3 regions of the Paenibacillus sp. FSL R7-0163 genome follow, and region 3 is predicted to be linked to each of the others. Evidence: predicted binding sites of a transcription regulator. Region 3 holds the regulator's gene; each other region holds the start of a gene.
The links. The regulator Rex, encoded in region 3, represses fermentation and respiration genes when NADH is low (regulators of the CRP and FNR family bind a similar motif). The targets are predictions, from matches to a motif close to TTGTGAAATATTTCACAA.

Region 1: the regulator Rex is predicted to act here: its motif matches at 7,885-7,902, upstream of NST45_RS28790 (formate/nitrite transporter family protein).
Region 2: the regulator Rex is predicted to act here: its motif matches at 2,617-2,634, upstream of NST45_RS07760 (polymer-forming cytoskeletal protein).

What each region holds. Positions count from the first base shown of each region.
Region 1 is NZ_CP150224.1:6,550,753-6,560,815, forward strand. Features, by position in the region: gene NST45_RS28765 (DEAD/DEAH box helicase) at 1-1,480, shown strand, start outside; gene NST45_RS28770 (M15 family metallopeptidase) at 1,680-2,555, shown strand; gene NST45_RS28775 (glutathione peroxidase) at 2,697-3,173, shown strand; gene NST45_RS28780 (formate--tetrahydrofolate ligase) at 3,423-5,057, shown strand; gene NST45_RS28785 (FAD-dependent oxidoreductase) at 5,394-6,758, shown strand; gene NST45_RS28790 (formate/nitrite transporter family protein) at 8,006-8,833, shown strand; gene NST45_RS28795 (MFS transporter) at 9,294-10,063, shown strand, end outside.
Region 2 is NZ_CP150224.1:1,763,006-1,773,068, forward strand. Features, by position in the region: gene NST45_RS07750 (LacI family DNA-binding transcriptional regulator) at 1-717, opposite strand, end outside; gene NST45_RS07755 (peptide ABC transporter substrate-binding protein) at 919-2,508, shown strand; gene NST45_RS07760 (polymer-forming cytoskeletal protein) at 2,693-3,244, shown strand; gene NST45_RS07765 (hypothetical protein) at 3,926-4,171, shown strand; gene NST45_RS07770 (histidine phosphatase family protein) at 4,235-4,852, opposite strand; gene NST45_RS07775 (LysR family transcriptional regulator) at 5,011-5,913, shown strand; gene NST45_RS07780 (DinB family protein) at 5,974-6,441, shown strand; gene NST45_RS07785 (LacI family DNA-binding transcriptional regulator) at 6,589-7,569, shown strand; gene rbsK (ribokinase) at 7,597-8,475, shown strand; gene rbsD (D-ribose pyranase) at 8,478-8,873, shown strand; gene NST45_RS07800 (sugar ABC transporter ATP-binding protein) at 8,895-10,063, shown strand, end outside.
Region 3 is NZ_CP150224.1:1,583,562-1,593,624, reverse strand. Features, by position in the region: gene NST45_RS07030 (3-hydroxyacyl-CoA dehydrogenase NAD-binding domain-containing protein) at 1-252, opposite strand, end outside; gene NST45_RS07025 (AAA family ATPase) at 386-1,888, opposite strand; gene NST45_RS07020 (hypothetical protein) at 1,881-2,423, opposite strand; gene NST45_RS07015 (DUF5590 domain-containing protein) at 2,834-3,352, opposite strand; gene NST45_RS07010 (amidohydrolase) at 3,525-4,826, opposite strand; gene NST45_RS07005 (redox-sensing transcriptional repressor Rex) at 4,813-5,466, opposite strand; gene dinG (ATP-dependent DNA helicase DinG) at 5,597-8,458, opposite strand; gene NST45_RS06995 (hypothetical protein) at 8,585-9,226, opposite strand; gene panD (aspartate 1-decarboxylase) at 9,338-9,721, opposite strand; gene panC (pantoate--beta-alanine ligase) at 9,714-10,063, opposite strand, start outside.

The DNA.
Region 1 (10,063 bases), 1.9 Mb from region 3:
TCAGGATGTAGAGAAGCAACTGCGCAAGCTGGAAGGCGGCAGACATCTTATCATCGGTACACCGGGCAGACTTTTGGATCATATGCGCCGGGAGACGCTGGATCTTAGCGGCGTAAAAATGCTCGTTCTGGACGAAGCCGATCAAATGCTGCACATGGGCTTCTTGGAGGATGTTGAGACAATCATTACGGCTGTGCCTTATCGTCGTCAGACTATGTTGTTCTCCGCGACAATGCCTGATCCGATTAAACGTCTCGCTGCTAATTACATGAAAGAGCCACTGGATATCATCATTAAGAGTGGTTCTCCAATTCCGCTGGATAATATCAAACAGCAAGTAGTGGAATGCTCGGACCGTAATAAAGAAGAAGCGCTCAAATCCCTCATTGAACGGGATCGTCCTTACTTGGCTATTATTTTCTGCCGGACGAAACGGCGGGTATCCAATCTGAACGAAGCGCTGCAAGCAGCCGGTTATGAGTGTGACGAGCTGCACGGTGATTTGTCCCAAGGTAAACGTGAAGGTGTGATGAAAAGATTCCGTGATGCGAAGCTGCAGCTGCTAGTAGCGACAGACGTAGCAGCTCGGGGTCTGGATGTTGAAGGTATTACTCACATCTTTAACTATGATATGCCGCTTGATGTGGATAGCTATATTCACCGGATCGGACGGACTGGCCGTGCTGGAGGCAAAGGGCTTGCAATTACTTTCGTATCTCCACGTGATCAAGAGGGTCTGGATTTGATCGAGCATGGCATCTCGCAGCGGCTGGAACGCCGCCGTTACGAGAAGGATGAATTCGGCGTTGGCGAATTCATCCCTGTGCAAGGCGGCGGACGCCACGGCGGTCGCCAAAGCGGCGGCGCTGAGGCAGCGCGCACGGGCCGCGGGCCGAAGACCGGCGGCTCTGGCCGCGGCGGAGCTCCGCGCGGCGAAGGCGGAGCGCGGCAAGGTGGCCGTGGCCGCGGTAAAGAAGCAGGCGGCTGGGGCGCGCCTGCAGAAGGACGCCGCGGTCGTTCCGATGCGGCGGCTGGCAAGCGTGGCGGCAGCGGTTATGACGCTGCTGCTCCTAAGGGCGGCGGCAAGGCTGCCGGCGTAGTGCGAGTAGGCGGCGGCTATGGCGCCTTCGCCTCCAGAGGCGAAGCGTCTGCCAGCGGCAACGCGGCAACGCCTAGCACCGGTTCGCGCGGTGCGAACCGGAAGGGCGGCCCAAGCACTGGCTACAGTGAGAACGTAGCTAGAGGAGCGGACGGCGGTGCTTACACTGGAGGCACTCCACGTGGCGGCTTAGGCAGCGGCTATGGTTCAGGCCCGTCTAGAGGCGGCAAAGGTGGTAAAGGCAGCAAAGGTGGATACGGCGGTGCCAAGGGTGGCGCTGCTGGCAAAGGCGGCCGCAACAGCGGTGGTGGATCTTCACGCGGTGGCCGTAGCAATGGATCCGGTGGCTTTAAAAGCGGCGGTCGCGGCACTTCCAGATAAAGTTAGTAGAGTTTTATAGATGAAACTTGTTACCATAGGGTAGTTAGCGCTGAAGCTAATGACCTATGGTAACCTTTATTTTATAGCGTGAACATATTGATTTTTATTTTTAAATTAGGTTCTTAGTGAAACATTTATGAAGGAAAGCCTGTCTAATAGATAAATAGAATGTTCGGCTTCGAGGAGGAAGAACTTACAGATGTCAAAAAAATTTAAAATTATAATCTTGTTAATTGTCGTTATTGCTGTCGGTTGGGGAATAGGAAAGTACACGTCTCCTTCTGCTTCGGAGAGTAACGGTTCTAATATAAATGTGGGGGATAATCTTCAAGGTGAGCCTGGGAATACGGGGGAAAGTGATGGAGGGGGGATTACAGACCCGGCAGTAGCTGATCCATCTGATACTCCAGATTCATCTAATCCATCTGAACCCTCTAATCCGCCTGAATCAGGCGGTGATAATGCGGGTAGTGTTCCAGATCCTATTTCTGCAGAGCCTGATAGTATTACAGTGATGGTAAATAAGCAGTACGGCTTGCCTGATAATTATAAACCAACGGATCTTGTCTATCCTGATGTCCGTTTTACATTCAAAGAGAAAATCGAAAAGCGTATGATGCGAAGTGAAGCTGCCAAAGCCTTGGAGAAGATGTTCGCAGGTGCAGAGGACGACGGAATTTATTTAGCAGGCGTTTCTGCATACCGGTCACAGGCAACCCAGACGACTTTGTATAACATTTATGTGGAGAGAGATGGGGAAGAAAAAGCCCGTACTTACAGTGCAGTCCCCGGCTACAGCGAGCATCAGACCGGGCTGGCTATTGATGTCTCGGGAAGTGATGGCAAGTGTGCCGCCGAGAGCTGTTTTGGTGGGACGAAGGAAGCCGAGTGGTTGGCCAAGCATGTAGGGGAATATGGTTTTATCATCAGATATCCTGAAGGTAAGCAAGACATTACCGGATATAAGTACGAGCCTTGGCATATCCGTTATGTAGGTAAGGACATTGCTGCCTATATCAATGAGAAGGATATTACGTTGGAAGAATATTATGACGCAATTCCGGTATCGAAATAACATAGACGCAGAGAGCAGTCCTATGAAATTTGTAGGGCTGCTTTTTCTATGGCAATAAAAAGAGTTCAGAAGTTGCATTCCCTTACAGTTCGGGTAAGATACGTAGTGTAGTCCAAGTACAAGGAAGGAAGGGGAATAAAGATGTCGATCTACAATTTTGCCGGCGTTACACCTTCGGGTAAAGAAGTGCCGTTTGCGGAGTATGAAGGTAAGGTGCTGCTGATTGCTAATACGGCTAGTAAGTGCGGACTTACACCACAGTATGGAGACCTTCAGAAGCTATACGAACAGTATAGCGATCAAGGACTTGTAGTATTAGGATTCCCCTGCAACCAGTTTGCGGGTCAGGAGCCAGGTACGAGTGAAGAGGCTGAGGAATTTTGTCAGATTAATTATGGAGTTACCTTTCCTGTCTTCGCCAAAGTTGATGTTAATGGACCGGATGCCAGCCCGCTTTTCAATTATTTGAAGGAGCAGCAGCCTGGTGCTGGAGACAGCAGCGACATTAGCTGGAATTTCACGAAATTTCTTATTGATCGCAGCGGCAATGTAGTGGCTCGTGTGGAGCCCAAAGAATCGCCGGAAACGATGAAACAACATATTGAGTCACTCCTGTAGACCCTTTATGGGGTTAGTTGCAGAGTGATCTTCCAAGTATCCCTTCGACTCGGTTTCGACCGATGCTCGCGGGGATTTTCTTTTTTTAAAAGGATTAATGGAGATTGCCTTGAATTTTTATTGTGATAAATTATACTTGACGCTTTAAAAAGACCATGTATCCTTTGAAGAGAATATAGCAACTGTGCGAACATGCATAAAAAAGTGGAGTACAGCAGGATAATAACGGCAGGAGGGTTTTATACAAGCATGAAGTTAATTACAGAGGTAGCAGCACAAGCAGGGATCGACGAGCAGCATCTGGAACTATACGGCAAATATAAAAGCAAACTCTCGCCATCCTTATGGGAGGAAATGAAAAACAAGCCAGATGGCAAGCTGGTTCTGGTCACTGCGGTGAATCCCACCCCTGCTGGCGAGGGTAAGACCTTAACAACCATCGGGTTGGCGCAGGCAATGAATGCAGCAGGTGTGAAGACTGTGGCTGCTTTACGTGAGCCGTCGCTCGGGCCTTGCTTAGGGATGAAGGGCGGCGCAACAGGCGGCGGGAAGTCGCAGATTGTTCCGGCTGATGAGATTAATTTGCACTTTACCGGTGACATTCATGCGGTAACTTCTGCACATAATTTATTGTCCGCAATGATTGATAATCATATCTTCCAAGGCAATGAGCTGGGACTGGATCCGCAGCGTATCGTTTGGAAACGTGTCATGGATATGAATGACCGCAGCCTGCGCAGTATTGTGACTGGGCTCGGAGACGGAAACGGAGCCGTACGGGAAAGTGGCTTTCAGATTACAACGGCTTCTGAGATTATGGCTGTGTTATGCCTATGCGATAGCCTCATTGATCTCAAGAAGCGTTTGAACCGTATTCTAATTGGTTATGACCAAGAGGGACAACCGGTGACAGCCGAGCGAATCGGGGCCGTTGAAGCGATGACAGCGCTGCTTAAGGAAGCAGTTAAGCCAAACTTGGTACAGACTCTGGAAGGTACGCCTGTTATTGTGCACGGGGGTCCGTTTGCGAATATCGCTCATGGCTGCAGCAGTGTTATTGGCACTCGTTATGCCCTTAAGCTAGGGGATGTTGTGGTCACCGAAGCAGGCTTCGGAGCGGATCTTGGTGCAGAGAAATTCATGGATATCAAATGCCAACAGGCCGGGTTAACCCCTTCTGCTGCTGTTCTTGTCGTAACTGTTAAGTCCTTGAAATATAACGGTGGTGTGCCTAAAGGTGAGCTTCTAACCGAGAATCGGACGGCGCTGCGCGCGGGATTGGTGAATTTAGAACGCCATGTAGAGAATCTCGGTAAATTTGGAGTCCCTGTTTTAGTTGCCATTAATCATTTTGAAGGGGACAGTGAGGGCGAGATTAACGATGTACTGGAGGCCTGCCGCAATTTAAACGTGCCGGCTGCAATCTCAAAAGTATGGGCGGAAGGTAGTGCAGGTGGACAGGAGCTGGCTTCTGAGCTGAACAAGCTCTTGAATAATAGTGGCACGAGCCACTTTGCTCCTTTGTATGAGAAAGATCTCGACATTTCATCCAAAATCAACAAAATTGTCCGTGAGATTTACCGCGGGGCAGAAGTGAACTTTTCTCCGGCGGCTAAGCGTAGTCTGGCGGTTATTGAGCGGCTTGGGCTAAATGATCTTCAAGTATGTTTGGCGAAGACGCCTTATTCCTTCTCCGACCAGCCTAGACTCCTCGGAGCACCGGAAGGTTTTACGATTGGTGTCCGAGATATTACTCTTTCGCTTGGTGCAGGCTTTGCGGTAGTTATTACAGGCAATATCGTTACGATGCCAGGTCTGCCAGCTAAGCCAGCTGCTGAGGGACTATGGATGGACGAGGACGGAGAGATTCACGGTCTGGTGTAAAAGTGTTTTAATAAAAGGCTTCTCCTTACTGGTATTAGAGGGGAAGCCTTTTTTATGCTTCCTTTGGATTCCTGCAAATGCGGATCATAATGTACCCCTCACGTGGCAAAGCTAATGAGGTCGTCGCATTCGGCAGCAGTGGCGGAAAAAACTTAAAATTGTGAACAATTTGAGGATATAGGCGGAAAAGACTTGTAATGTGATAAATATCACAATATAATCAATTTATAAAGTGAAATAAATCACAACTAACCCATTGTTGATCAGATTCCATCATTGATCGGTCATGCAAGTCAAATATATAACCCGATTGTCCATTTGAAGGAGGAAGAAATAATGAAAGTAGCTGTCATTGGATGTACCCATGCCGGAACCGCCGCAATTGTGAATACTGCTCAGCTTTACCCGGATGCCGAGATTACTGTATATGAGCGTAATGATAATATTTCCTTCTTATCCTGTGGAATTGCCTTGTATGTAGGTGGAGTGGTTAAAGACCCAGAGGGGCTATTCTATTCTTCACCAGAAAAGCTTGCAGAGCTTGGCGTAAAGACCAATATGCGTCATGAAGTAACTGCAGTGGATACGAAGTCCAAAACATTGCGTGTACGCAATCTGGAGACAGGCCACGAGTTCGCTGACACCTACGATAAGCTGATTATGACTACAGGTTCATGGCCGATTGTGCCGAAGCTTGAAGGATTTGAACTCGAGGGGATTTTACTTTCCAAGAACTATGATCATTCCAACACTATTATAGAAAAAGCTAAACAAGCGAATAAAATCACCGTCGTCGGCGCTGGATATATCGGCGTTGAACTGGTGGAAGCTTTTCAAATGAATGGGAAGCAAGTTACGCTAATTGATGGTGAAGATCGCATTCTGAGTAAATATCTGGATCAAGAATTTACTGCACCGATCGAACAATCTTTTCAGGATCATGGGATTAAATTGGCACTGAATGAGAAGGTCAGCTCTTTTACGGGCAAAGATGGTAAGGTAACAAAGGTCATTACAAGCAAAGGAGAGCATGAAACAGATCTGGTCATTCTCTGCATTGGTTTCCGTCCTAATACTGAACTCTTAAAAGGTCAAGTCGATATGCTGCCTAATGGTGCCATTGTGGTCAATAACTATATGCAGACTAGCTGCCCAGATGTATATGCCGCGGGCGACAGCTGTGCGATTCACTACAACCCTACAGGCAAACACGCCTATATCCCACTGGCAACCAATGCTGTGCGGATGGGAACCTTAGTTGCACGCAACTTGGTAACAGAGACCATTCCTTATATGGGTACACAAGGGACTTCGGGCATTAAGATTTATGAAGATAATATCGCTGCAACAGGGCTTACTGAAGAAGGAGCTAAGGCTGAAGGAATGGACGTGGAAACCGCCATGATTATTGATAACTACCGTCCAGAATTTATGCCCACCTTTGAGCAGGTTCAGTTAAAAGTAGTGTTTGATCGCGCCACACGCCGTATTCTCGGGGCTCAAATTATGTCCAAGATGGATCTGACGCAATCGATCAACACAGTGTCTGTATGTATTCAAAATCAAATGACAATCGACCAACTAGCCTTTATCGATTTCTTCTTCCAACCGCATTACAACAAACCTTGGAACTTCCTGAATACAGTGGGTCTTCAAGCGCTGCCGACAACAGTACCAAGCAAAGAGGCTGTAACATTTTAAAAAGAAACGATTGTTTCTGAGTGATTTATCGACGAAAAAGATAACCTTATAAAGCTAGAAAAGCAGCGATTCTCCTGTAACGGGAGGGTTGCTGCTTTTTTTGTTAGGTGCAGAATGATTAGCTGCATAGGTAGGTAGAATCCAATGGCTTCGGCGATGGTAGCGAGCCAAATGTGCTCGAAAGTTACAGTTAAGGTCATTTGAGTCCGATGTCCGATAGCAAGCCAAATGTGCTCAAAAGTTACGTATAAGGTCATCTGAGTCCGATCGTGCTGAATCACCGCCCTCCTTAGAAGTTTTCAGACTCAGAAGCCGCTATATAGCAAATAATCGCTGTTTGAGTATGATTTCGGACTCCAATGCAGCTATTGCATAAAATGAGGTACAACTAGTGTGTTTTTGGTGGCAATAGCGACTATGGGGTCCGATGGCAAGTCAAATGTGCTCGAAAGTTACGAATAAGGTCATCTGAGTCCGATCGTGCTGAGTCAACGCCCACCGCAGAAGCTATCGGACCCAGAAGCCGCTATTTGGTAATTAATCGCCTATTAAGCGTGATTTCGGACTCCAATGCAGCTATTACATAGAATGAGGTACAGCTAGTGTGTTTTTGGTGGCAATAGCGACTATGGGGTTCGATAGCGAGCCAAATGTGCTCAAATGCTACCAATAGGGTCATCTGAGTCCGATGTCCGATAGTAAGCCAAATGTGTTCAGAAGCTACGGTTAGGGTCATCTGAGTCCGATCGTGCTGAGTCAACGCCCACCGCAGAAGCTTTCGGACTCAGAAGCCGCTATTTAGCAATTAATCGCTTTTTGAGTGTGATTTCGGACTCCAATGCAGCTATTACATAAAATGAGGTGCAACTATTGTGTTTTTGGTGGCAATAGCGACTATGGGGTCCGATAGCGAGCCAAATGTGCTCAAATGCTACGAATAGGGTCAACTGAGTCCGATGTCCGATAGCGAGGTATAGCTACAGTGAGATATAGCTGCATATAAGGACAACTGTGTCCGATAGCTGCTGCGTACGCTCAAATGTAATCCAACGAAACAAGATATGCTGGCTTAGTCGGTCATACATAAACTTCTATTTGTGCACAGGTCGCAGTAAATTTGACATGTCAGTGAAAACTTTCACTTAGTTTTCTCAAAGTGATAATTATCACGTTAATGTGTTTTACGACACGCTACAATGGTCATAAAGGAACAAATTTGAAGTAAATAGATGAAGGAGATAGGAACCATGGCTTATAGCAAACCGCAGCAAATTGCCGAAGTAACTGTAGAGAACGGCATAAAAAAAGCTCATAATCCGCTAAGTACCGTACTTATTCTGGGCTTTTTGGGAGGAGCGTTTATTGCGCTCGGGTTTTTATTGGATATTCGCGTCATTGCTGGCGCACCACAGGAATGGGGTTCCATTGCTAACTTTATCGGGGCAGCAGTCTTCCCCGTTGGGCTGATCATGGTACTCCTTGCGGGTGGAGAACTGCTGACAGGGAATATGATGGCCGTGCCGCTCGCTTTTATGGCTAAGAAGATTTCTTTTTGGGAAGTTGTGAAGAATCTTTTGCTCATTACGATTAGTAATCTGGCAGGGGCATTATTTGTAGCTTATTTCTTCGGTCATGTGGTGGGTTTAACTTCAGAGGGTGTGTATTTAGAGAAATTGGTGGATATGGCTGGTCATAAAATCGATGCAGAATTCTTTCCGGCATTTGTTTCGGGTATCGGCTGTAACTGGCTCGTTGCGCTGGCAGTGTGGCTCTCCTATGGAGCAGATAACTTCAGCGGCAAAATCCTTGGTATTTGGTTCCCAACGATGGCCTTTGTTGCGATCGGATTCCAGCACGTTGTAGCTAACATGTTCCTAATTCCAGCAGCTATTTTTGAAGGTTACTATTCATGGGGGCAATACTTCACTAACTTTGTTCCCGTCTGGCTCGGCAATCTAACGGGTGGAGCAATATTTGTCGCAGCTGCCTATTGGATGGCATACTTGCGTAAAGCACCTACGGCTATTCAATCCGTAGATAGCATGTCCGGCAGCAGTGTCAAAAAACACGCTTAAGCTCGTCTTATAGAGCACTCCATAGAACATTCAAGGTCTGCCTTATTGGTGGCGTTAATGTTTTAGGGGTGCTTTTTGTTATGTAGACACAAAAAAATCCGCCGTGATATATCCGCGCTCGGGGGAACGAAATCGGATCACGGCGAATTTTGAAGGGGGAGTGTTTCTAGGCTCTATTACCCCGTCTTTCTAAAAGCGAATCAGTTTCTTCTTGTTTAGTTTGCTTTACGGACGACAGCCACGGCTTTAAAATAAGAATAGATATTAGAGCTAGGAAGGGCTGCGGACGTGAACCCCAAGGGAGACGGGATAATTCATGCGATATGTGCGTTTTATTCTCTAGATTTCATGCGTACTTTATCGCGATAAAACGTCAATGTGTATGCTTGCTCATAACCCTGTTTTGGGATAATACTGGATGAATTAATGACACATATATAACAGGGGATGTACACTACTTATGAAGTTTTTACAGGCATATCCAAAAGAAGTGAAAATATTTCTAATTGCCAGCCTAATTAATGCAACAGGTAGTGCGCTGATGTGGCCGCTCGTTACGATGTATGTATTTGATGAGCTTGGACGCAGCATGTCAGATGCTGGACTGGTGATTCTTATTCAATCGGTTGGTGGGATCGTGGGTCAACTACTCGGGGGCTCACTCTATCATAAGGTAGGCGTTAACCGGCTGATTGTCGGAGCGCTCGCCATGAATGCTTTGGCACTGTTCACCTTGCCGGCAGCTAGTAACAACTGGACGTTATTTATGGTTGCAATGGGACTGGTAGGATTATTTAATTCCTTATCATTACCTGCCATTCAGGCATTTATCGGCTTTCGTTTCACGAAGCAGCGTGGTGAGCTGTTTAATGTTATTTATGTCGCCAATAATATTGGTGTAGCACTGGGTACGGCATTAAGTGGTTTTTTGGCCGATATTTCCTATATGCTAAGCTTTGTAATGAATGGTGTAACTTCGGCGGTATTTGCGGGTTTCTTTTTTATATATCTGAAGAAAATCGGTGGAGAACCTGCGCATGAGGTAATGGGGCATCAGAAGAATGAACCAGAGAAACAATCCACGTGGAAGCTAATGGGGCATACTCGTATTTATCTTTATATGGGGATCGGTTCTTTGTTCCTGCTTCTCGGTAACTCTATCTGGAATACAGGGGTATCTCCGTTCATTATTTCAGAGGGCTGGCCTAAGAAAACTTATGGTTTTCTCTG
Region 2 (10,063 bases), 180 kb from region 3:
ACTTCCAATAAACTCATTAATGACAATGGCCTCTTTATAGCCCCCCTCCTGTAAGAATGTATTTAATTTCTCCAAATTGACAACGGTGAATATCGCTTCTTCAGGTAATGGAATACTGTCCTGAATAAAACGGGTGAGGAAAGAGTTATTGAAGCTCTCCATAATTAAACATACCTGTGAAAGGTCCTGTGGTTTTACCTTTTGCAGAGCTGCTCGATAGTTGAAAAGGACCTGCTTAAAGAGTTTATCTTCAATCATGCTGTCGATCAGAATCAAAGGAATTCCTTCTACAAAATGCTTGGAGATCGAATAAAAGGCTTCCTCGCGCACATCGATCAGAAATACAGCCTCCAGCTTTCTTTCTACGATAATATCCAAAGAAGGCTGGTCAACATCAAGTGAATATAGCAGCGTATGGTAACCAGCATTTGTTAACCGTTGTTCCAAGGCATGTATAAATGAGAACTGGGCATGGAGCTTCCAGTGTGGGGTATGGGCTGAGGTGTTAACGAGCACACCTACCAATCCTGTTTTCTGATTCGCAAGTGAACGTGCCGCCAGATTGGGTATGTAGTGTAGTTCCTCGGCAAGCTGAAGAATCTGCTGGCGCGTTTTCTCAGGAATGGTTTGGTTGCCGACACGATTCAGAACATAGCTCACTGTTGCGACGGAGACATTGGCACGAAGTGCGATGTCCTTCATGGTTGTCTTTTTCACCAGTAAATAGCTCCCTTATCCTTGTGATATTTTCTAAAGATTAACATTCTGATCCCAAAGCGTCAATGGGAAGTGAGTGTGCAGTTAGATGACCCTGCTAGGTTCTAGAAATGGAAGAATTGCGGTGAAATTAATCTATCGGAATCAATAGATTCCATGTTATTCTAGTTAATAAAAATAATAGAAATAGGGGGAGTGTCGATGAAAAAATTGCTCCATGTTCTCTTTGTTTTAGTATTACTAATAGGTTTAAATGTAAGTGAAGGGAACACTGCATCTGCTGTACAGGCTAAACAGGTGTTGCGTATTGGTTTTGATTATATTCCTGTAGATCTAGATCCTGCCTCTTCCACAGATAGTAGTACGACTACGGTCATTAAAGGGATATTTGAGGGATTGGTGCGTTTGAATGATGCGGGAGAGGCGGTTCCCGGGATAGCCAAGTCGTGGACAGTCTCCAAGGATGGGAAAACATACACGTTCTCCTTGCGGCCGAGCGCAAAATGGAGTAATCAGCAGCAGGTTAAGGCTTCAGATTTTGAGTATGCATGGAAACAAGCGCTTGCACCTCAGTCTATGAATAGCTATGCATTCAAAATGTTCATAATTGCTAACGCAGAGAATTATCATAAAGGGAAGCTAAAGGAGTCTTCGAAAGTGGGTGTGAAAGCGTTAAATAACGATACACTCCAAGTGACTTTGAATGAAAAAACTTCACATTTCCCGCAGCTTCTCGCGGAAAGTATTTACATGCCAATTAATGCGCAAGTCGCGAAAGCAGATAAGAATTGGGCGTACAATATTAAAACTATGGTTACTAATGGCCCTTTTAAACTGCAACAGTGGGATGAAAATTCGATTCATCTAATTAAAAATCCAAACTATTATGCGGCGCAAGAAATTCGTTTCTCAGAGGTGCATCTACTTCGGCCTAAAGCTGGAACACCTTCGCCAACTATGGCCTACTTAAACAATGAAGTTGACTGGGTAGGGGCAAAAGATGAGCTGATAGATAAGGCTTCTTTAAATTCTGTATTCCCTCAGGAGTTATATGCTTTGCCGTATGCTTCTACATATTATTATCAGTATAATCTAAGCAAAGCACCTTTCAAAAATCTGAAGATACGTAAAGCATTAGCCATGGCAGCTAACCGAGAATCTATCGGCTATGGTACACCTGCTTACGGTTTTATTCCTCGGAGTATTCGTGGTTCCAAGTTGAATTTTAGATCAGAGATTATTGATACACGGTATTTCAAAGAGGATGTAATACAGGCTAAGAAATTACTTCAGGAAGGTTTGAAGGAAGAGGGCTTAACTCAGCTTCCTAGTTTTTCGATTATTATAAATGAAGGGCATGAAGAAATTGCAGAAGCCGTTATTAACAGCTGGAACAAAAATCTGGGCATTACAGTAGGCTTTGAGGTTCAACCCTGGGAAGATCTGCTTGATAATCGTCTTAAGCTGAATTATACAATGGCAAAAGCGGCTTGGGCAGCCGACTATAACGATCCATCGACTTTTTTAGATTATTTCACATCTTGGAGCAGCGATAATGATTCGGGCTGGAGCAGTGCACTTTATGATAGTTATATTAAACAAGCTAGGCTTACATTAGACACTAGCGAACGAAACAAGCTTTATGCAAAAGCTGAAAAAATGCTCATTGACCAAATGGTCATCCTTCCGCTGTATTATTTTTATGCTGATGTTTTGCATAAACCTAACATTAAAAAAGTAAGTGTAGAGTATGATGGTTCCATATCTTTTTCAAGAGGGTATTTAATCTAAAAAATTATAGTAATAAAGACTATGAGGATACTTCCGCAGTTATTGGGAGTGTCCTTTTTGTATGGAATTAATCACCTTTGTGAAACCGCTTCAGATAACGACACAATATTGTGAAAATTTTCACCTATTTATTAAAAATTTTAATATATAATTAATTTATAATCAAAAACAAGGGGGATTTAAAATGAAGTTATTTAAAATGATGTTAGTAGCAGGCGTCTCGGTTGCAGTCTTGTCTGGTTGTGGTGCGAATAATAATAATGCGACTAATTTGGCGGCTACTACGGCTCCAGCTACAGAGCAAACGGATGCAGTTACTACAGCTTCAATCGTAAATCAAGCAGATGCGTTTACCAAGGCTGTAAGTAAAGATGGAAACTGGATTATTGCCATTCTAAATGATGTGACCATTGCCCAAGATGTTGTTGTTGAAGGCGAATTCCATGATAAAGGGGCCGCAGACGGCGACATCTACCGTAAGATTGCTCTTTATGCCCAAGACGCTGATCACAAAGTTACTGCCAATTACACACTCACTGTACCTAAGTTAACTGTACAAAGTGAAAATTTACGAGTTCAAGGCGGAACCATTAAAGGTGATGTTTATGTAGATGCGAACGGATTTAATCTGCATGAAACTTCGACTATTGATGGAAATCTTTACTTCGCAAACGAAGATGTGAAAGCAACTGCAGGGATTGAAGGTAAAGTGACTGGGGCAACTGAAGTTAAATAAGTTAGTGATGATTTCGATTAGGTAGAAGTAGAAGGACTAACTATATAGATAGAATTATCCGGATAGGTTCAGGAAAAAGGAATCAGTATGAATGGGCTGACTCATAATGGACTACACCCCATCTAGTTACCATATGAGAGCCAACGGCTTCGAAGTAACAAGTAATGGAGTATTGAAGCAGTGAATTATTGGAGTATGAAGTAATGGAGTATGAAGTAATGGAGTATGAAACATTGAAGTGTACAGTAGATGGTTTTAACTGTATTTTGTACAACTAAAATGCTCAAAACGCCCGGCCAATGCAAATAGCTGTATTTTGTACATCTATTTTCCTGATTTAATACTCTATAGGCTATTTCTCTAGTTTTTAATTGTATAGAATACACTTAAAGTTAGAATTAGCCCTTGTGGATATCGAATAAGTGTATAGATTGCAGTTATCTTACAGATATATCAAGATAGTGCGCTACAACGGAGTGGTTATCCGAAAGCTACGAATGATTAAGCTTAGCTCATAACCTATCAAGCAAATCACAACAGACCCAAAACACCAGTCAGCGAACCTCCAATAACGGAGAATTGCTGCCTGGTTGTTTTTTTGTGGATGATGAATATATGAACTATTGTTGATTTTCTTCCTATTGACTTATAATATTACTATCACTACTAGGAGGAACACATATGTCTAAGGAGTATTCGCGCACATATATTGAGAGCGTAAAGCTTGAAATGTTAAATAGGTTGGGATTAAAGCAGGTGTTCTTCAAGGAGCAAATAGGGGACAGCCTAATTTTTGAAGCTGTGGGCTTTGATAAAGGGGCAAAACACCGTTTTTGCGTTAGACCAAAGACGAAAACGATTGATGAATTCATTTCAGGCAAATGGATGAAGGTACGCAGTTTTATAATCAAAAGTGTGGATATTTAATGTTGAACGCTAAAAAGGTAGCCCCGTTAATCGGAGTTACCTTTTTATTTTTTTAATACATAGTCATTGATAATGTGAAGTATCTCCATACAGATCGATGGTTGTATTGTTATCAGTTAGGGTTACTTTACATAATGCAGTAGAGAGAATATCCGGTAACTCCCCTATTTCCTGCAATGATTTATTAAGAAAATAAGCCATAATGACTTTTAAAGTCATCCGATGGGTGACGATGAGCACCTCTAGCCCTACGTTATCGTTTATGATGCGCTCCATTGTCGGCACTACTCTTCCTTCAAGCTGCTTATAAGTCTCACCTGAGGTTAGAGGAATATATAGATCGGGTCTGGTGAAAAAATGGGAATATTGTAAAGGGGATTCTAGTTGTATCTGATCCGTATTCATTCCTTCCCAGCTCCCCATGTTTATTTCCATTAAAGAAACTTGCTGTTGAATAGGTAAACTCCGCTTTCCCCGTAAAATCTGCGCAGTATGCAATGCTCTTGGACTAGTACTAGAATAAATTGCGCCTAAGTTTTCTACTTGCAAACGATCCCTTAACCATTCGGCCTGCTGTTCGCCCAAGGCTGTAAGCGCAGAATTTTGATGCCCTTGCATTCGTTTTTGTAAATTCCATTCTGTTTGCCCGTGGCGGGTTAAGTATAATACTGTCTTTGTCATTAACAAAACCTCCCTTATGAATAGTTGTAAGTATAAAAGAAATAAATATAAATAAACAATATATAATAGTTAACATCCATAATGTATAGTTATAGTAAAATGACTGAGGATAAGCGGCGAATACAGATATTATTTTATGAAGTGAGGAAGAGATCACGATGAACTATCATGTATTAAAATTGTTTTATTACGTTGCGATCACAGGTAGTGTGACCAAAGCCTCTGAACGTTTGCATATCAGTCAACCCGCTATATCAGCGCAAATCCGTAAGTTTGAACGGGAGAATCATATTTTGTTATTTGAAATTAAAGGAAAGAGGATGGTGCTCACCCCTTTAGGAAAAAGGTTAATCGAACCTCTTGAGAAGTTTTTTGCCATGGGTGATCAAGTCCAGCAAATCATTGAAGACTATCACAAATTTCCTGAGGGGAATCTGCGGATTGCAGGTAATTATTTGGCAACAAGCATCCTCATTCCCCGGTGGGCGTCATTATTCAAACAATCTTTTCCGGAAGTTAACATTCAGATCACTACTACTAATTCTCATGGTGTTATGAAAAAATTAAATAATTTTGAAGCAGACGTAGCGATTTACAGTGATATGGAGTTTCCTACGCATAATACAGGAGTGTTCGAACATCGGGAGTTATATAGGGACGAGTATGTATTCGTGGTTTCTTCCCAGCACCCTTATGCCAATCAGCAGGTAAGCTTTGAAGAAGTGATGTCTGAAGCATTTATTATGAGAGAAGAGGGCAGTGCAGCCAGAGAGCGGCTTGTCCGGTTGTGTGAAGAAAGAAGTGTACAGCAGCCAACGATTGGGCTTCAATTTAATGGAGTGAATGAAGTTATTCAAGCTGTGATTGCCGGTTATGGAATTAGTTATGTATCTGCTTTGTTGGCGAAACCTTATCTTGATCAGGGAACATTAGCTAATGTAGCAGTAGAAAATGTAGTCTCCAAGCATTCGATATGGATGGGCTACAGAAAGAAGGAACTTCAAGAAAGTTATATGCAGTCGTTTATTACGTTCGTTATGAAACAATTAAGTTTAAAATAATATTAGGAAATTAAAGATAAGCTTATGGTAAACTATGGATAAAAGTTAGGAGGGGTTATAATGGATCAAATTATATTCAAACAAATTAAGTTTGTGCGTAGTGTTACTGTGCGTGCTGTCGAGGGACTATCTGAGGGAATTTTAGATAGTATTCCAGAAGGTTTTAATAACAATATCCGCTGGAACTTGGGACATATTTATTTGGTGCAAGAGAAGTTTGCCTTTCATTCTGCTAGGGAGCTTATACAATTGCCGGCAAGCTTTGAACGCTTATTTGCGAAAGGGACTAAACCAGCCGAGTGGAATGAGGAACCGCCAACGCTTGAAGTTTTACTTGAGATGCTTACGGAGCAACCCAAACGGATCCAGGAAGCTTTTCACAATCGCTTAAGTGAGCAAGTAACCCCTCTTACAACAGGAAGTGGATTAACCTTAAATTCAATCGGTGAATTCATAAATTTCACACTTTACCATGAAGGTATGCACTTCAATACAATAAAATTATTAAATCGCTTTGCAGATAAATAAATTCAAATAACAAAAGATATCGATATATAATTGGTATCTTTTGTTAGCTTTATGATCAAAAAAAAGATTTGTAAATGAAAAGGTTATGTGATAATCTAATTTATGTAATACATGTAACCGGTTACACATTGGGGGATGAATTAAAGAATGATGACGATCAAAGATGTCGCAAAAATAGCTGGAGTTTCGGTAGCAACAGTCTCACGGGTTATAAATGAATCTGGATATGTGAATATCGATACTCGCAAAAAGGTTGAGGCAGCGATCAAAGAAATGAATTATACCCCTAATGAGGTTGCAAGATCATTGTACAAGCGGAAATCTAAATTAATCGGGCTGCTCTTGCCTGATATTACTAACCCGTTCTTCCCGCAGTTAGCGCGGGGGATAGAGGATCGGATGCAGGAGCAAGGTTATCGGATCATCTTTGGCAATAGTGATGAGAACGAGGACAAAGAGATGGATTATATTCAAACCTTTATCCAAAATAATGTCATTGGCATGATATCGTCAACCAACTTCCCTGAGAGCGACGTTTATTCTAACTTGAAAATTCCGGTCGTATTTCTGGACCGTACTTCTAACGATAGCCCTTCCGTATACGCAGATGGCAAAAAGGGCGGACGTCTTGCAGCACAAGAGATTATCGCACGGGGAAGCAAAAAAATCACAGTAATACAAGGACCGGCGCATATCAAACCTGCACAAGATCGATTTCTTGGGGCGATTGAAGTACTTAATGAAATGGGAATCAGCTATAATGTGATCCAAACTTCATCCTTCTCCCATACAGTAGCAGAACAATGGGCTGTGGAGTTATTTGCTAAATATATAGATACAGATGGCGTAATTGCCAGTAATGATATTGTCGCGACGGCAGTCATTCATGAAGCACATCGTTTAGGTAAAAGAGTGCCGCAGGATCTGCAAATCATCGGATTTGATGATATCCCGCTTAGCAGCTTGTTGTCACCTGCTTTATCCACCATTCGCCAGCCGGCACATGATATGGGTAGAGAAGCGGCGGGTTTACTTATTAAGCTAATTGAGCAAGATAAGGTGGAAGAGAAGATTATTCAACTACCCGTTAGCTTTGTGGAGCGGGAAACTACAAGAAGTAAAGAATAAATGACAACATGAGAAAGGTTGATGAAAATGGCTAAGATTTGTGTAATTGGCAGCTGTTCAATGGATTTAGTAGTGACTTCGAATAAGCGACCTCACGCGGGTGAGACTGTGCTTGGAGAACAATTCTCCACCGTTCCGGGCGGTAAGGGCGCGAACCAAGCAGTCGCTGCTGCCCGTCTTGGAGCAGAAGTTACGATGGTTGGTTGTGTAGGTGATGATTTCTATGGTACCGCTATCATGGATAATCTGAAAAAGAATCGCGTTTTTACCGCCAATGTGGAACCGGTTACACATGCCGAAAGTGGCACAGCCCACATCATTTTAGCGGAAGGCGATAACAGCATTATCGTTGTAAAAGGAGCCAATGATTTAGTTACTCCTGCATTGGTTGAACGGGCACTTGAGAATATTAAAGGCTCTGACATGGTATTAATCCAACAAGAAATTCCGGAAGAAACGGTGTCTTTTGTAAGTGAGATTTGCCACAAATTCAATGTGCCTATGTTGCTTAACCCAGCACCTGCTCGTCCTATCAGTGAAACGATTATAAACAATGCCACCTATTTAACACCCAATGAACATGAATGTGCAATATTATTTCCTGAGATGAGTACTGCTGAAGCTTTACGCAAATATCCCAATAAGTTATTTATAACCGAGGGCAGCAATGGTGTGCGTTATTACGATGGTAAGCAGGAAGTTTTAGTTCCCACCTATAAAGTGAATGCTATAGATACCACTGGAGCAGGAGATACTTTTAATGCGGCATTTGCTGTTGCTCTAGCTGAAGGCAAGTCTATTCGAACTAGTGTAAAGTTTGCCAATCGCGCGGCTTCTTTATCCGTCACAAAATTTGGTGCCCAAGGTGGCATGCCAACAAGAGTAGAGGTGGAGGTGAGTCTTTAATTATGAAAAAACAAGGAATCTTAAACAGTCATATTTCCAAAGTGCTTACTGATTTAGGCCACACCGATACGATTGTCATTGCTGATATTGGATTACCCGTTCCACCTGGTGTTCCAAAGATTGATTTAGCACTTAAATTGGGAGTTCCCAGCTTCCAAGAGCTTGTCGAAATCATTTCAGAGGATATGGTCATTGAGAAAGTTATCGTAGCAGAGGAATTAGCTGAAAAAAATAAAGATACCTCTGAATACTTGAATGACAAATTTAAGGAAATACCTATAGAGGCGATTTCACATGAACAATTTAAATGGTTAACCCAGCATGCGAAGGTCATCATTCGTACGGGGGAAGCTAAGCCTTATGCAAATTGTATTTTACAAGCCGGGGTCTATTTTTGATAAAAAGGGGGTTCAAAGCGTATGCACATTACGATGAAAGATATTTATAAATCTTTTGGGGCTAACCGTGTGTTGACGGGTGTGGATTTTGAACTGAAGGATGGCGAAGTTCATGCCCTAATGGGAGAAAATGGCGCAGGCAAGTCTACTCTGATGAACATTCTGATTGGACTGCATCAGCGTGATCAAGGGACCATTACTATAGATGGTCAGGAAACATACTTTAATAATCCCAAAGAGGCTGAACGTTATGGGATCGCTTTTATCCATCAGGAGCTGAACGTGTGGCCGGATATGACGGTTCTAGATAATCTGTTTATTGGTAAGGAACGAACCTCCAAACTAGGGATCTTAAATATGAAAGAGATGAAAGCGTTAGCAAATGAACAATTTCGTAAGCTCTCCGTAACGATTCCCTTAAATCAAGAGGCGGGGGAATGTTCGGTAGGTGAGAAACAGATGATTGAGATTGCAAAAGCGCTTATGACTCATGCAAAAGTTATCGTCATGGACGAACCGACAGCGGCATTAACCGAACGGGAAATCCAAAAATTGTTCGAAGTCATAACTTCCCTTAAAAAGGAAGGCGTCTCCATCGTGTATATTTCGCACCGGATGGAAGAGATCTTTACGATATGTGACCGAATAACGGTCATGCGAGATGGGAAAACAGTAGACACGAAGCCTATTCCAGAGACTAACTTCGATGATGTAGTTCGGAAGATGGTAGGGCGTGAATTAACTGACCGGTTTCCTGAGCGTACCTCCAAACCCGGAGAGGTTGTTCTTGAAGTCAAAAATGCCACGAAAAAAGGGCAATTTAAAGATGTTAATTTCTCCGTTCGTTCTGGTGAGATCTTAGGCTTCTCAGGATTAATGGGATCTGGACGAACAGAAATGATGAGAACCTTATTCGGATTGGAATCGTTAGACCGTGGTGAGATTATGGTACGGGGAGAAAAGGTCACGATTCGAAATCCCAATGATGCGATGAAGGTGGGGATAGGATTCGTTACGGAGGATCGGAAAGATGAAGGGTTAGTGCTTGATTTCTCTATTCGAGACAATATGGTCCTTACAAATTTATATAGCTTCGCTCCTAAGGGTGTAATCATTGATAAAAAAGAACAAGAATTTGTAGACATACTTATCAAACGGCTGCACATCAAGACACAGTCTTCCTCCACTTT
Region 3 (10,063 bases):
GTCACAAGAGCTCAGCTCTGCGAAATGTGTCACTTTTTGAATGCGGCTAAGAATCAGCTTCTTCTCAGCTTGAGTGATCGCCCATTTCTCCAGTTGCTTATCTAGACTTGTCTCGATCATTTCGTAGGAGTAGTCCAGTTTCTCAGGGGTTTTCTCCACCAGCAATACATCCAGGCCCTTGGCTGCCAGCATTTCGGCAATCCCTTGTCCCATTGTGCCACCGCCGATGACACCAATTTTCTTGAAATTCATAAAAAAGTCTCCATCCTTTCAGGTATCTATACTTTTGTATTGTACCTTGTCTGTCGCAAAAATTTATAAAGCCCGACATATAATGATATCTTAGCATGCCTGAAAAGTAAAAAAAAATAACCAGCATAAATATTTATGCTGGTAAACGCACGCTGTCACGAAATTGACATCGAAATTGCTCTCCAGAGAGCACTTCTTCCTTCATTAAAATGTCAAGGGAGTAATCAAATACATTTCGTTGCTTTTCAAGGTGGTCGTGAGTACGCACCATCAATTCATCCAATATTTTACTGTTTTCCTTCATAAGCTCTTCAGTGGTAACCATTTCCAGCTTGGCGATACCCAACGAAGTTAATCCGGATTTCATCATGGTTTCGACAATATTCAGGGCTTGATCAAAATCGCCACGCGAACCAGTGCTTCGTCCGCCATAATACATTTCTTCTGCAGCCGCTCCACCAAGTGCGATCATAATCTGATCTTCGAGATAATCTTTGGTGTACAAATACTGCTCTTGCTGAGGATTGTGACGTACATAACCAAGGGCTTGCCCCCGCGGAGTCAGCGTAACCTGACTAACACTTCCCGGACGAAGCAGCTCTGCCATAATGGCATGTCCCAATTCGTGGATTGCCACCCGTTTTTTCTCTTCGTGGTTAGTTTCTCTGTCCGTTTTTTCCCCCATCATAACCTTGTCAATCGCCATCGACAGATGCCGCTGCTCAACCTCTGTCAATTCCTCACGCATCATATAAATTGCTGCCTCATTCATAACACTTTCGAGCTGAGCACCGGAAAAACCATAGGCTTCTTCGGAAATTTTGTCGAGGTTCACATTTGCATGAAGCGGCTTATTTTTGGCATGCAATTCGAGAATCGATTTGCGGCCTTTTTTATCAGGCATGTCCACTTGAATATGACGGTCAAACCGGCCAGGACGCAGCAATGCTGAATCAAGCATTTCTTTACGGTTAGTGGCTGCTACCAGCAGAATGCGCGGCGTTTCGTTGTTATAGATCCCGTCCATCTCGGTCAACAGCTGATTCAAGGTCTGATCATATTCTCGCTGCTGTCCGCCTTCACGCTTACCGCCAATTACGTCAATTTCATCTATGAAAATAATAGCGCTTTGCTTGTTTTCCTTAAGGGCGCGGGTACGGGCATCCTTAAACAAATCGCGGATACGGCCGGCACCGACACCTACGTACATTTCTACAAACTCACTGCCTGATGCTGCCACAAATACAGAGTTCGTATAATGTGCTGCTGCTCTAGCCATAAGGGTCTTACCTGTTCCTGGAGGGCCTGTAAGCAGAATCCCTTTCAAAGGCCGAATCCCGAATTTGCTGATTTCCTCATGCCGGATCAGAAAATCCAACGCTTCACGAAGCTCCTGCTTTGCATTGTCTTGCCCGCCAATTTCTTCAAAAGTAAGCTTTGAAGGTCCATCCTTCTTGCGTTTCTTCCCGGCACCTGCATTCACCGCAAGTCCGCCTCTTAAATGAGCAATGATAAGTAAAGCCGTGAGCATCCCAGCAGCAATAACGATCGGGAATATATTAATGCCTAGAAAAGCCATAAAAATAAACAAGACAGGAACAAATCCGATTAGAATTTCTTTAAGGTATTTAGGCATTATTCCATACCCCCAATGTCGCAGGTTTGCGCGGCAAAATAATAAATTTGCTTTCTTTTCCATTACTCAAGCTTACATAGACATTATTGTCGTCAATTTCTGTTGAGGCTATCACATTTTTATATTGCGGATATTGCGCTTTGAGTCCATCAAGTTCTGTGGGTATAAGTGTATATTTACGGCTCTCCATGGCTTCAGCTACAGAGAACATCGCTTTATCCCAGTATTCATCCAGCAGTTCACTGGAGTTCTGTTCTACATCAAGTTTCAGTGTACGTCCATCAATCATCGATTTTCCTTCTTTAGAGACGTACTGAACCAGTTCACGTAATTTCGTGCCTGGCTGGAGATCAAGTTTCAAAGTGACCTCATTGCGGTTAATACTGATATGAGAATCATTGACGCCCTCATATTGAGATACAATCTTCTGAAGTGGTTCCTGCATTGCAAACTGACGATACAAAAAGAAGCCACCAAACAATAGAGTAGCCGACAGTAGAGACGTTATCAGCACAGGTACAAGACGTAATTTCAAGAAACGTCCTCCTCTCAAAGATGACAAAATATAAAGCTCAGTATAATAATTTATAGCTACTTGAGAGCTCATCAGAGAGACTGAAGTCTCTTATTGCTGTTCTAATTACAAGTAGTAGTATATCACAGGTGTATATACTAATTTCAAAATAAATGTGAATATATTTAAAATTTAATTTTTTAAATATTTCCATCAATACCAAATATATTCCTCGTTTTCGACAAAATCGGCCTTGATTTTTAATCAATCGGCCTATTTTTGTATGTGAATTTAAGAGAATATTCGGTGATAACCACCCATTCAGTATATCACTTAGTATATCACTTTTGTACATCAAATAAATGTAAACAAGCGAACTTATAATAAGTTCGCTTGTTTACATTGCCACCCTTAATTTCCTTATGTTCGGCTTAACTTTTAGGTAAACTGTAACCTTCACCCATTCGGGACCCATCCGAAAACCGATAAAATTGATAATAATACCGACCGCTCTGTTTATAAAAAAGCTGCCAAGCATACTCTCCGTTATATACTCCCGGCAGCAAGCGTTCAATCGTTATGTCCGGAAGATCAGCTTTGATAATGCCGCGTATTTGGGCTTCTGAGGTTCCTTTACTTAGTTCCTCAGCAAACACTGCGTCGTCGCCTTCAGCATATTTTCCATCTACCGTAAAGCGGACCCAGACCATAAGAGCAGTCCCGGCTTCATTTTTTCCTGTTAAAACCCAGTACACTGCATTTTCATCCCAAACCGATTTTTGTGCTTTGGTTACCTCTGTTAGACCCGCTCTGGTTTTGGCAACATCCTTGGCGATATCCCGCTCGTTCCATTGATCTTTCATAATATAGGCATAGAACTGGATAAGTCCAAACCCCAGGAGCAGAATCAGAACTGACCCCAGGAGGATCCATTTTTTCCTTTTCTTCAAGGTACAGCTCCCTTTCTAGTAATATATCTTTTTTGATTATATAACACACCCGCGTGTTTATCCAAAATTTCATAATTTTCTAGCTTTCCCAGCCTTTAAAATGTACAAAAGGCCGCAACTTTTGCTAAAAGCAAAAAGTCGCAGCCTATTATTTATTCGTTATTATCCAGACTTAACGCTTCAATAAACCTTCGAAGGCTTCTTGCGCTTTACGCCGGATAGCTTCCTCATCCAGGGTTAAGCATTGTCCATGCTTGATGACCTGTTTACCATTCACCCACACATGCTCAACATCCTTAGCGCTAGCAGAGTAAACTGCATGAGACAACAGATCTGTGTGTGGCAGCAAATGCGGCTGATCTATATCAATTGCAATGAAATCAGCTTTCATCCCAACAGCAAGTCTACCTACATTATTTAAAAAGATGGACTGGGCGCCATATTCTGTAGCCATACGTAGAGCTTCTGGAGCTGGAACAGCCGTTGGATCACCGCTGACACCCTTATGAATGAGAGCTGCAAGCCGCATCTCTTCAAACATATCCAAGTTATTGTTGCTTGCCGCGCCATCCGTGCCAAGAGACACCTTCACACCAGCTTTTAGAAGATCAGTAACCCGAGCCACTCCGCTAGCCAGCTTCAAATTACTGCCCGGATTATGAGAGACACCCACATTATGGCGAGCCAAGATCTCAATCTCTTCATCATTTAAATGAACACCATGTGCAACTATCGAGGGACGTGTGAACATTCCAAGCTTCTCTAAGTGAGCTACAGGACGCAACCCGTAATCCGCCACATTTTGTTCCACTTCACGTTTCGTTTCGGACATATGCGTATGCATCGGTAAATCCAGATCATGCGCTGCCTGCACGAACTTAACCAGGAAGTCCGGAGGGCAAGTATAAGGGGCGTGCGGCGAGATCATAGTAGTAATTCTACCGTCCGCCTTTCCATGCCAGTTACGGGCAAAAGAAATCGCTTCCGCAAGCTTGTGATTCTGTACATCCTCTGGACATAACCCGATCACACCACGCATCAATACGGAACGGATACCTGATAACTCAGCTACCTCAGCTACTCGGTCCATATGATCATACATATCGAGGAAGGTCGTAGTTCCACCCTTCAGCATTTCCAATACAGATAAGGAGGTTCCCCAGTATACATCATCACCGGTGAACTTTTCCTCCATCGGCCACATTTTCTCCTGAAGCCACACTTGTAGCGCTAAATCATCTCCATATCCACGCAGCAAAGACATCGCCGCATGACCATGTGTGTTTACAAGTCCAGGCATGAACAGCAGACGACTGCCATCAACCACTTGCACTCCAGCTTCCATCTGAGGCTCTTCTTTTCCTATGTAAGTGATTAAATCATCTTCAATAGTCATATATCCACTCAGAACCGGCTCATCCGTTCCCGGAGTCAGAAAATACCCGCCCTTAATTATCGTTTTATTGCTGTTCATGTTCGCTTTCTTCCTTTCCATCCCGCAAGTAATAAGCAAGACTTTGCAGATCAGTTGTAAAATCAGCTGCATGCACCCGGATATTCGGTGGTGTCTTCAGAATCACAGGGGCAAAGTTCAAAATCGCTTCAATCCCAGAAGAAATGAGAATATCTGCTACATTTTGAGCTTCTGAATCAGGTACGGTAATAATGGCAATGCGAATACCTTGCTCACGAATCGTGCTGCCTAGTTCATCCATTGGTTGCACAGTAAGGGAGTTGATCTTACGTCCAACCTTAGGAGCGTACGAATCAAATATAGCGGTGATTTTCATTGTATCTTTAAGATATGCATTGTAATTAGACAAGGCATGTCCGAGATTACCTGCCCCTACTAAAGCTACATTAAGCTGTTGATCCAGCTTCAGAATATGACGGATTTTCTCAATAAGATACGTTACATCATAGCCGATACCTTTTCTGCCGAAGTCACCAAAATACGCTAAATCCTTACGAATCTGTGCGGGATTAAGATCCAGCTTTTGTCCAAGTTCCTGAGAGGAAACTGTTAATATTTCGCGATTCTGGAGATCATTCAAAAAACGCAAATACACAGGTAGTCTGCGAACAACGGCTTCTGATATTTTATCCGATTTCATATTTTTCCTCCTAAAAATAGTAATGTTCTTGTGAAAATCCATATTCAAACGTATACCTCTCCTTATTAAGGGCGGTACTGTAACTTACCGCCCTTAAGGATAAGGAGGAGCTAAACTGAAGACGAGCATTTTAAGAAGCGCCGCCATCCTCTAGCCATTCCGCTATGCGGGGGACCATTTGATCAGTCAGCATATGCTCCATTTTGGGACCAGGCAATGAATAAAGGAAATACTTCCCGTAATGAGATTCAATAACCCTTGTATCATAAACAATAACTATTCCGCGATCCTGCGCCGTGCGAACCAGTCTTCCGAATCCCTGCTTAAAGCGAATAACCGCTTGAGGAACAGACAATTTCATGAACGGATTCTTCTTCTGAGCCTGCAATAACTCCGACTTCGCTTCCGCCAACGGGTGATTCGGCGGTTGAAACGGAAGTCTCACGATGGCCAGGCAAGTCAGTGCTTCACCTGGAATATCTACACCTTCCCAGAAGCTGCTCGTCCCCAGCAGAACGGATGCTGCACTGTCCTGAAAGCGGCGGATCAGCTTGCTCCGGCTGCCACCTTCCACGCCTTGACCAAGCACCGTAATCTCTTGTGAGGCCAAAGCCTCTTTAAGCGGATCATATACCTGACGCAGCATTTTATAAGAAGTAAACAGAACCAGCATCCGCCCACGTGTTGTTTTGGCAGCTTCTGCTAACGACTGTACGAGTGTATCGACAAATCGAGCATCGCCCACACTGCCCTTCACACTAGGAAAATCACGCGGTATAACTAGCAGCGCCTGCTCGCGATACTTAAAGGGAGAAGGAAGGAGTGAAGTCATTAGACGTCCCTCTTCCGCAGCTTCGTTAAGTCCGAGATTATCAATCATAAACTGAAAAGATTTATCTACAGACAGCGTCGCCGAGGTAAGCACGATGCTTTTTTTCTTATCGAAGAACAACTCTTTAAGCTGGCTGCTAACATCCACAGGGACGGCATACATCTGCAGTGATTTGCTGCGGTAATTTCCATTTGCCTCCAGCCAATATACTACATTATCGTCATTCAGCCCCATAAAGAATCTTACTTGCTCACGTATGGAAGCCAAATCCTTAAATAAACCGCTAATATCAGTAACAAGACTGTCTGCTGAGGATTGGCTTTCCTGGTCACGCATCTCATTAAGCATTTTATCACCCTTACGGATGATGTCGCTTAACGTCAGATTCATAGTGTTCTCAAGCGCAACTAATTCATCCCAATCCTTCGGCTTACGGGCGGGAAGCAAACGCATAACCAGTTGTCCCGCTTCCCCTGCTGCTGCATCACTGCGTTCCGGCAAAAGGCTGAACAGCTTGTCGCTGAGTGCATCCCAGGTTTCTTTGACAGTAAGCAGATCCGGGTAGATCCGATCGATGACTCCGCTCCATTCTGAAGCCTCTTCACTGCCTGACGACTGTAAGATCTGGCGCAGAGCAGGAAGCTGTCCGTTTCGGCTATCTTTATACAGTCGCGATAACGTGTGTGCCACAGTGAAATGCTTCATATGCATGCCAAGATGTTTACCAGCCACATCTTCTAAATGATGTGCTTCATCAATTACAAGATGCTCGTAAGCTGGAAGCAGCTGGTGCCCAGCTTTAACATCTGCGAATAGCTTGGAGTGGTTCGTAATGACCACGTCAGCAATCCCAGCTTCATGCTTGGCCCTATGATAATAGCATTTGCGGAACCAAGGACAGGAACGTCCCAGACAGGAATCGGTATCGCTTGCCACCGTCTCCCAGAAATCACCGCCCCGGCCGCTTAAATTCAGCTCTTCATCATCCCCTGATTCACTTTGAGTGAGCCATACGATCATCTGAGCTGCAGTAAGCGCATCTTCCCTTGGGCTTATAAAGTCCTTTTTATTAATTTTATGCTCAAACTTACGCAGACACAAATAATGTCCTCTTCCCTTAAAAATAGCAGCTTTAAACGGAAAAGGAACTACCTGCGTTAACAAAGGGATATCCCGCTCGCGCAATTGGTCCTGCAGATTAATGGTATGAGTGCTGACCATGACTTTTTCATTGGTGCGAACGCTTTGATAAATGGCAGGCAACAAATAACCGAGCGATTTACCGGTTCCTGTGCCCGCTTCGATCAGTAGGTGTTTGTCTTCGGCAAGTGCCGTCATCACCTCATTGATCATAATATCCTGAGCTTCCCGGCTTTCATACTGCGGTAATGTGTCTTTAAGTCGTTTGGTTACTTCGTCCATATAATCAGTAAAAGATAAATTCGCTAGCGGATTCTCAGCATGCTCATCTCTAGGTGGCGCTAACTCCGTCCAGTCTCCTACTGCAAGCGCTAATTGACGATAGAAAGTCAGATCACCTTCGGGCTGTAGCGTCTCCGCTTCCCGCTCTCGCAGCAGACCATCAAAGTACCAGCCCAGATCACTATCCTCTTCGGTAAACAGCTCACAGAGTCTCTGGATCGTAAGCAGCGGCAGCTCGTAGAGCTCCTCCAGACATTTCAACAGCACTAAAGCAGTCGCAAGTGCATCACTATCTGCCTGATGCGGACGATCATGTGTCACTCCAAAATGAGCACTGACAGAGCCTAGCTGATAAGATGTGAGCGAAGGAAAGCAAATTTTCAGAAAATCAATCGTATCCAAAATCCGCCCTTGAAATGGCAAATAACCACAACGATCTAAAGCATTTTGTAAAAAATGGAAGTCGAAAGCGACATTATGCCCTACAAGCACAACATCATCCAAGAGCGGAACAAGCTCCATCATCATCTCATCCAGCTCAGGCGCATCCTTCACATCATCATCGGTAATCCCCGTCAGACCTGTTATAAAAGGAGGAATCGGCGTTCCGGGCTTGACATAGGAACCATATACCCGGGAGATGGACCGGTCTTCTTCTATAATTGCAAGGCCAACCTGGATAATTTCACCCACGGATTGGGTTCCTGTTGTTTCAAAATCAAGCACGGCAAATTTCATTATAATTCTATTCCCTTTCAATTGAGACTCTTAATCAGCATAACAGAAGTTGCGAAAAAAGGCGATGCACACCACTGGTTCAGGGGATGCATCGCTTGAATAGAAATTTCCAAAACCGTTATTCTTTTACAAAAGGGAAACCAGCTGATTTCCAAAATGCAGCTTCCCTCCACGACGGCGGCATACCTCTAAGTTAACGTTTGGCTCCGGAAGCGCCGGGTCATGCTGCAAGGCAAGGTCAAACAATTCCTGCGCTTCATTAAAACGTTCCTGTGAGGCTCGTATGCAGCCTAAAGCATTATATACCATGGCTTTCAGCTTGGTCTCCCGTATCAAGCCCAGCATATGGTTCAGATGACTCCAAGCGGCTTCACCGTCACCTTCCTGCAGATAAGAGATGGCTAAATATAATCGAGCAGCCAAGCTATCCGGGTATTGCGCAATAACTTCTTTAAACTGATCAATACACTTTCCATACATCAGCAGCTTATAATATCCCTGACCTCTTACAAAGGAATCCATACACAGCTCTGGTGCTTCCTGTTCCGGCACTTCCTCTTCGACCACTGCTGTAAAATCCGCACTTTCGCGAAAGTGACTTAGCTTCTCAGCAAAAGCGAGCCATTCATCCATCACTTTATCGCTCAGTCTATGCAGCATATTATAATTGCATAAAAGCTCGTTCCGGCGGGCACCCTCCGCTGTAGGGTAATCTGTTATGATCTCCTGAAGCACCTTGTTCATTTCAGCAAACAAATGTTGAAACATGGGCTATCCCCCCTTACTGAAGATGAAATCAGTTCAGCTTGCCTGACTTCATTTTCTGCGAGATCGGGGTCTTTCATCCCTGCCATTCATTACATGGCGTAAGTCCATACATTAAGCGATTGTAGCATGCAATTCATGATCAGCCAGCTTCACTGGTTTGTTATTCTCATCCACGAATACCACCGTTGGCTTATGTGACTCCAGTTCTTCCGAGGACAACATCGCATACGAAATGATAATTACTGTATCGCCCGGCTGAACAAGACGAGCTGCGGCACCATTAAGACAGATCACTCCGCTTCCACGCGGTCCAGGGATTACATAGGTCTCCAGTCGCGAACCATTATTGTTATCCACAATTTGAACTTTTTCATTCTCAAGAATGTCCGCGGCTTCCATCAAGCTCTCATCAATGGTAATACTGCCCACATAGTTTAAATTCGCTTCCGTTACTGTTGCGCGGTGAATTTTGGATTTCATCATATGTCTAAACAAGTGCAGCAACCTCCTTTGGAATAAATACATTATTATCAATCAAGCGTGTTCTGCCAAACTTCACGGCAAGCGCTATAATAATTTCCCCATCCACTTCTGATAAAAGAGCTTCATCCTCTAATCCTTCAAGATCAGGGAATGTTAGGATCTCCGCATAATCAATCACCGCTAGAGGAGAGCTGGAAATAACCGATGTCAACAATTCCCGCACTTCAGCAACGGTTCTTACTTTTCCTTCTTCAATAGACTGACGTGCTTCACGTAAGGAACGAGATAACACCAATGCCTGACTACGCTCCTCTGGAGACAAGAATACGTTACGTGAGCTGAGCGCAAGTCCAT